2 regions of the Streptomyces sp. NPDC046122 genome follow, and region 2 is predicted to be linked to the other one. Evidence: riboswitches for the same ligand, from Rfam matches in the RefSeq annotation. Region 2 holds a riboswitch; the other holds the start of a gene.
The links. Region 2 has a riboswitch for glycine ahead of gcvP (aminomethyl-transferring glycine dehydrogenase). Riboswitches for the same ligand answer to the same signal wherever they lie in the genome.

Region 1: another riboswitch for glycine. It lies ahead of gcvT (glycine cleavage system aminomethyltransferase GcvT); the one in region 2 lies ahead of gcvP (aminomethyl-transferring glycine dehydrogenase).

The regions. Positions count from the first base shown of each region.
Region 1 is NZ_JBWKLQ010000001.1:270,461-273,856, forward strand. Features, by position in the region: gene AC07FK_RS01170 (enhanced serine sensitivity protein SseB) at 13-786, opposite strand; gene AC07FK_RS01175 (AAA family ATPase) at 844-1,554, opposite strand; glycine riboswitch at 1,714-1,811, shown strand; glycine riboswitch at 1,812-1,909, shown strand; gene gcvT (glycine cleavage system aminomethyltransferase GcvT) at 1,945-3,060, shown strand; gene gcvH (glycine cleavage system protein GcvH) at 3,119-3,396, shown strand, end outside.
Region 2 is NZ_JBWKLQ010000003.1:9,949-13,344, forward strand. Features, by position in the region: gene AC07FK_RS09285 (DNA polymerase IV) at 1-632, shown strand, start outside; gene AC07FK_RS09290 (PRC-barrel domain-containing protein) at 560-925, opposite strand; glycine riboswitch at 1,047-1,143, shown strand; gene gcvP (aminomethyl-transferring glycine dehydrogenase) at 1,380-3,396, shown strand, end outside.

The DNA of each region.
Region 1 (3,396 bases), on a different contig from region 2:
GGCAGGCGGGCGTCAGGCGCGCGTGTAGAAGGGCCGGACCTTCTCCAGCATCCACCCGGCGACCGGGTCCTGGGCCACGTCCAGCAGGACCAGGTTGACCTCCCACGGCACCTGGACGCGGCCGAGCGCCCGGCCCAGCGCGTCCATCGGGGCGTTGCGGTCGGCGCCCTCCCAGGCGGACAGCTGTACGCCGACGAAGAGCGCCGGGGGGCCGCCCTCGACGCTGGCGAGGGCGCGGCGGGCGCTCAGCACCACACCGCTCTCCTCGAACTCCCCGGCGGCGGCGGAGAGGAAGTCGACCGGCTCCTCCTGCCAGTCCGGCTCGAAGAGCCGGACCCGGCCGCCACTGGCCGGCCCGTCCAGCGGCGTACGGCCGGCCCGGCAGAGCTCGGCGACGGCGGCCGGCGGCAGCGGGACGCCGACCGCGCCGTCCGGGTTCACCGCGATGCCGAGCTGCGGGGGCAGGCCGCGGGCGAATTCCCGGGCCGGCGCCACGGTGAAGGACATGTGCGGCCCGGCGCAGTGGCGGAGCTGCTCCTCCGAGCTGTACACGGGGACGTACGCCTCGCCGTGGATCAGCACGGTCGGCAGGTCGAGATGCGGGGAGTCGGGGCCGCCGCCGGAGGGCAGCGGCACCCACACCTGGCTGCGACCGAGCACCTCGACTATGCGGCCGCCCGCGGCGGGGTTGCCGAGCGAGGCGCCCAGCACCTCTTCGAGCTCGTTGCCGGGCCAGCCGCTGCCGCCGTGCGGGTGGGCCGCTACCGGGAAGTCAGGGAAATCCACGGCACGAACTTTAACGCGACGCGCACACCCTCCCCCGGGCTCCCCCGCGGCCGGGCCTCAGCCGCCGGAAGGGCCCCCGGCGGCCGGAGCGAGGAAATCGATCACCTTCAGCGCGCCCGCCGCGTCCCGGTCCAGCAGGACCGCCGACGCGCAGCCCGCCGGCAGCCGGCCGGCCTCCGCGTCCCGCACCAGCCGGCCCACCGCACGCCGGTGCCGGGCGAAGGCGTAACCGGAGACCCCGCGGCCGCGCTCCTGCTGGCCGGCCCGCGCCACGTCCGCCGTCACGTCGAGCAGCACCAGGTGCAGCGCGACGCCCCGGCGGCGGGCGTCGCCGGCCAGCCAGCGCCGCACCCACGTCTGCGTACCGCAGTCGTGCACCACGACGCCCTCGCCCGAGCGCAGCGCGCGCCACAGGCCGGCGTAGTGCGCCGCGCGCACCAACGGCCGGTAGAGCGCGTACGGCAGCAGGCGGGGCATCAGCGCCTCCCAGCGCTCGCGCGCGTCCTGCGAGTCGATCCGGTGCGCCGCCGTACTCGCCGTACGCCGGATCAGGGTGCTCTTGCCGCTGCCCGGCAGGCCCGACACCACCACCGTGTCACCGGCCGCGAAGGACAGTGCCCGCGGGCCGCATCCCCCCCGCGCGCGCAGGTCGCGCACGAAGGGCGCGGGCCGGCGGGCGGCCCGCACCGGCACACCCTGCTGGGCGGGCATCGCGCGGTGCGCGGTCCCCGCGGTCGTCGCGTACACACCGGGCTGCTGCAACGTCATCGTCTTCCCCCTGTCGGGTGTCCCCCACCCTCTCCCACCCTTGCCCACAAAGTGTAAAGAAAAGGTAATGCGCCACAAGTCCATTTCGAGATCCGCCCAGGTGCTGTCGGGCCGCCGCCCGCGTGCAATGATGTGCCCGCCAACTGCATACCGGCCGCTTGAATCCGCGCGGGAGAGTCCGGGGCACTGTGTGCCCGGGACGCCGAAGGAGCAAGTTCCTCCCTTGAATCTCTCAGGCCCCGTACCGCGCGGGCGAGGCAGATCTGAAAAGCGAGCCGCCTCGTCGCGGCTCCACCCAAGGTGCAAGCCGGGACTCCCGGTGAACCTCTCAGGTTCCGATGACAGATGGGGAGGATCGTCCTCGCCTGTCATGCCCTGGGAGCCCCGCACATGAGCAATGTCCCCCGTCACACCGCCCTCGACGCCACTCATCGTTCGCTGGGTGCGACCATGACCGACTTCGCGGGCTGGGACATGCCGCTGCGGTACGCCAGCGAGCGCGACGAGCACAACGCCGTCCGCACCCGGGCCGGCCTCTTCGACCTCTCCCACATGGGCGAGATCACCGTCTCCGGCCCGCAGGCCGTGAACGCGCTCGACTACGCCCTCGTCGGCAACATCGGCACCGTCGGCCTCGGCCGCGCCCGCTACACGATGATCTGCCAGGAGGACGGCGGGATCGTCGACGACCTGATCGTCTACCGGCTGGGTGAGACCGAGTACATGGTCGTCGCCAACGCCGGCAACGCCCAGGTCGTCCTCGACGCGATCACCGAGCGCGCCGCCGGCTTCGACGCCGTCGTACGGGACGACCGCGACGCCTACGCCCTGATCGCCGTCCAGGGCCCCGAGTCCCCCGGCATCCTGAAGTCGGTCACCGACGCCGACCTCGACGGGCTGAAGTACTACGCCGGCCTGCCCGGCACCGTCGCGGGCGTCCCGGCGCTCATCGCCCGTACCGGCTACACCGGCGAGGACGGCTTCGAGCTGTTCGTGGAGCCGCGGCACGCCGAGACGCTGTGGCAGGCGCTGACCGAGGCGGGCAAGGACGCCGGCCTCGTCCCGGCCGGTCTCTCCTGCCGCGACACGCTGCGCCTGGAGGCGGGCATGCCGCTGTACGGGCACGAGCTGACCACTGCCCTGACTCCGTTCGACGCGGGCCTCGGCCGGGTCGTGAAGTTCGAGAAGGAGGGCGACTTCGTCGGCCGCGCCGCGCTGGAGGCCGCCGCCGAGCGCGCCGAGACCGCCCCGCCGCGCAAGCTGGTCGGCCTGGTCGCCGAGGGCCGCCGCGTCCCGCGCGCCGGTTTCCCCGTGGTCGCCGACGGCAAGGTGATCGGCGAGGTCACCTCCGGCGCCCCGTCCCCGACGCTGGGCAGGCCGATCGCCATGGCGTACGTCGACGCCGCGCACGCGGCGCCGGGCACCTCCGGTGTCGGCGTCGACATCCGCGGTACGCATGAGCCGTACGAGGTCGTCGCCCTGCCCTTCTACAAGCGCCAGAAGTGACCCCCCGCACAACCTCCCCGTTCACCACCACTCCCCCGCGTACAGGAGAATTCAGGTCATGAGCAACCCCCAGCAGCTGCGTTACAGCAAGGAGCACGAGTGGCTGTCGACCGCCGAGGACGGCGTGGCGACGGTCGGCATCACGGAGTTCGCGGCCAACGCGCTCGGTGACGTCGTGTACGCCCAGCTCCCTGAGGTCGGCGACACCGTGAGCGCGGGCGAGTCCTGCGGCGAGCTGGAGTCGACCAAGTCGGTCAGCGACCTGTACTCCCCGGTGACCGGCGAGGTCGTCGAGGCGAACCAGGACGTCGTCGACGACCCGTCGCTGGTGAATTC
Region 2 (3,396 bases):
TGTCCGACCGGTGCGTCGAGCGACTGCGCGCGGCCGGGCGCTCGGGCAGGACCGTGGTCCTCAAGGTGCGCCGGTACGACTTCTCGACGCTGACGCGTTCCGAGACGCTGCGCGGGCCGACGGACGATCCGACGGTGGTGCGGGAGGCGGCGGGCAGACTCCTGGAGTCGGTGGACACCACTGGTGGGGTGCGGCTGCTGGGCGTGGGGGTCACCGGGCTCGCCGACTTCACCCAGGAGGACCTCTTCGCGCAGGCGGCGGGCGAGTCGGCGGAGGCGGCGGCCGAAGCGGGCGCGGCGAAGGCGCCCGCCGCGACGGCCCCCGGCGAAGAGCCGGCGGTTCCACCCGCGGAGGAGCCGCCCCGGCGGCGCTGGCTGGCGGGCCAGGACGTACGGCATACGGAGTACGGGGCGGGGTGGGTGCAGGGCAGCGGGGTGGGGCGGGTGACGGTGCGGTTCGAGGAGCCGACGTCGGCGCCGGGGCGGGTGCGGACCTTCGGGGTGGACGATCCGCACCTGGCCCCGTCGGACCCGCTGCCGCTCGTGCGGGCGGCGGGGGATCAGGAGGGGTCGTCGCCGGCCAGCCGCCCGAAGTCCCGGTCGGGGGCCGGGGAGGAGACGTCGAGCCCGTAGTGGTGGTAGAGCTGCAGCTCCTGAGCGGGGGAGAGGTGCCGGCCGACGCCGAAGTCGGGTGCTTCCTTGATCAGGGCGCGGTCGTACGGCACGCGGAGGGTGTCGTCGACGACCTTGCTGGGTTCCAGGGGGACGAAGGCGTCCCGGCTGAAGAGGCCGGTGCGTACGGCGGCCCATTCGGGTACGCCCGTGGCGTCGTCGAGGTACACCTCGTCCACCGTTCCGATCTTGTCGCCGTTGCGGTCGAACGCCTTGCGTCCGATCAGGCTGCGCGGATCGATGTCGGTCTGCACGGTCCCTCCAACTGCTGGCAGCTGCTCGTAGCCCCGTAATGCCTACGAAAGGGCACAACTGTGGACTCGGCCACTCGAGGGATCCTCGACGGGCCTCGCTGGTAGGCTGGCCAGTGGCTGCTGACCCCGTGCGGGAGAGTCTCCGGTGAACGTGCCGGAGGCGCCGAAGGAGCAAATCCTCCCCGGAATCTCTCAGGCCCCCGTACCGCACGGACGAGGTCACTCTGGAAAGCAGGGCGGGCGCCGTACGGGCATGTGCCGGGAACACGGCACAGCACCTGTCACGGATCCCTTCCTCACCGACGGTGAAAGCCGGAACGACCCTCGACGTCAGCGACGTCCGCACGGTCTTCCGGTGAAGCTCTCAGGTTGAGATGACAGAGGGGGAGGCCGTCCGGGTACCCGTGCCGTGGTGCCCCTCGCAGGTCGCGTCAGACCAGGAGGCCTTCCGCAGATGACCGCAAACCGCATTCCGCTCTCACAGCTCGAGCGTGGCATCCCCTTCGAGCAGCGCCACATCGGGCCCGATGCCGAGGCTCAGGCCAAGATGCTCGCCCAGGTCGGGTACGGCTCGCTCGACGAGCTGACCGCGGCCGCGGTGCCGGAGGTCATCAAGAGCGCCGAGGCGCTTGGGCTGCCCGACGCGCGCACCGAGGCCGAGGTACTGGCGGAGCTGCGCACGCTCGCAGACCGCAACCAGGTGCTCGCCCCGATGATCGGCCTCGGGTACTACGGCACCTTCACGCCGCCGGTGATCCTGCGCAACGTCATGGAGAACCCGGCCTGGTACACGGCGTACACGCCCTACCAGCCGGAGATCTCGCAGGGCCGTCTCGAAGCGCTGCTGAACTTCCAGACCATGGTCGCGGACCTGACCGGGCTGCCCACCTCGGGCGCGTCCCTGCTCGACGAGGGCACGGCCGCCGCCGAGGCGATGTCGCTCGCGCGCCGCGTCGGCAAGGTCAAGAACGGCGTCTTCCTGATCGACTCCGACACGCTGCCGCAGACGGTCGCCGTCATTCAGACGCGCGCCGAGCCGACCGGTGTCGAGGTCGTCGTCGCCGACCTGTCGGACGGCATCCCGGCCGAGGCCGCCGAGCGCGGCGTCTTCGGCGTGCTGCTCCAGTACCCGGGCGCCTCCGGCGCCGTACGCGACATCAAGCCCGTCATCGAGCAGGCGCACGAGCTGGGGGCGATCGTGACCGTCGCCGCCGACCTGCTGGCGCTGACCCTGCTGACCTCGCCCGGCGAGCTCGGCGCGGACATCGCGGTGGGCACCACGCAGCGCTTCGGCGTACCGATGGGCTTCGGCGGCCCCCACGCCGGGTTCATGGCCGTACGGGAGAAGTTCGCGCGCAGCCTGCCCGGGCGGCTCGTCGGCGTCTCCGTCGACGCCGACGGCAACAAGGCGTACCGGCTGGCGCTCCAGACGCGTGAGCAGCACATCCGCCGCGAGAAGGCCACCAGTAACATCTGCACCGCGCAGGTCCTGCTCGCGGTCATGGCCGGCATGTACGCCGTCTACCACGGCCCCGACGGCCTGCGCGGCATCGCGCGCCGCACCCACCGCTACGCGACGCTCCTCGCCGAGGGCCTGCGCGCCGGCGGCGTCGAGATCGTGCACGGCGCGTACTTCGACACGCTGACCGCGCGCGTCCCGGGCAGGGCGGCCGACGTCGTCGCCGCGGCCCGTGAGGGCGGGGTCAACCTGCACCTGGCCGACGCCGACCACGTCTCCATGGCTTGCGACGAGACGACGGGCCGCGCGCAGATCGCCGCGGTCTGGGCCGCCTTCGGCGTCGACGCCGACATCGAGGCGCTCGACGAGCGGGCGGCCGACACGCTGCCCGAGGGAATGCTGCGGAGCGACGCGGTGCTCACGCACCCCGTCTTCCACCAGCACCGCTCCGAGACCGCCATGCTGCGCTACCTGCGCAAGCTCGCCGACCGTGACTACGCGCTGGACCGGGGCATGATCCCGCTCGGTTCGTGCACGATGAAGCTGAACGCGACCACCGAGATGGAGCCGGTCACCTGGCCGGAGTTCGGCGCCGTCCACCCCTTCGCGCCCGTCGAGCAGGCCGAGGGCTACCTGACGCTGATCCACGAGCTGGAGGAGCGCCTCGCGGAGGTCACCGGCTACGACGCGGTGTCGATCCAGCCCAACGCCGGTTCGCAGGGCGAGCTCGCGGGCCTGCTGGCGGTACGGGCGTACCACCGCGCGAACGGCGACGACCAGCGCACGGTGTGCCTGATCCCGTCGTCCGCGCACGGCACGAACGCCGCGAGCGCGGTCATGGCCGGCATGAAGGTCGTCGTCGTCAAGACGCGCGAGGACGGCGAGGTCGACGTCGAGGACCTGCACGCCAAGATCGAGCAGTACCGTGACGAGCTGTCGGTGCTGATGATCACTTACCCGTCCACGCACGGGGTGTTCGAGGAGCACGTCGCCGACATCTGCGCGACCGTGC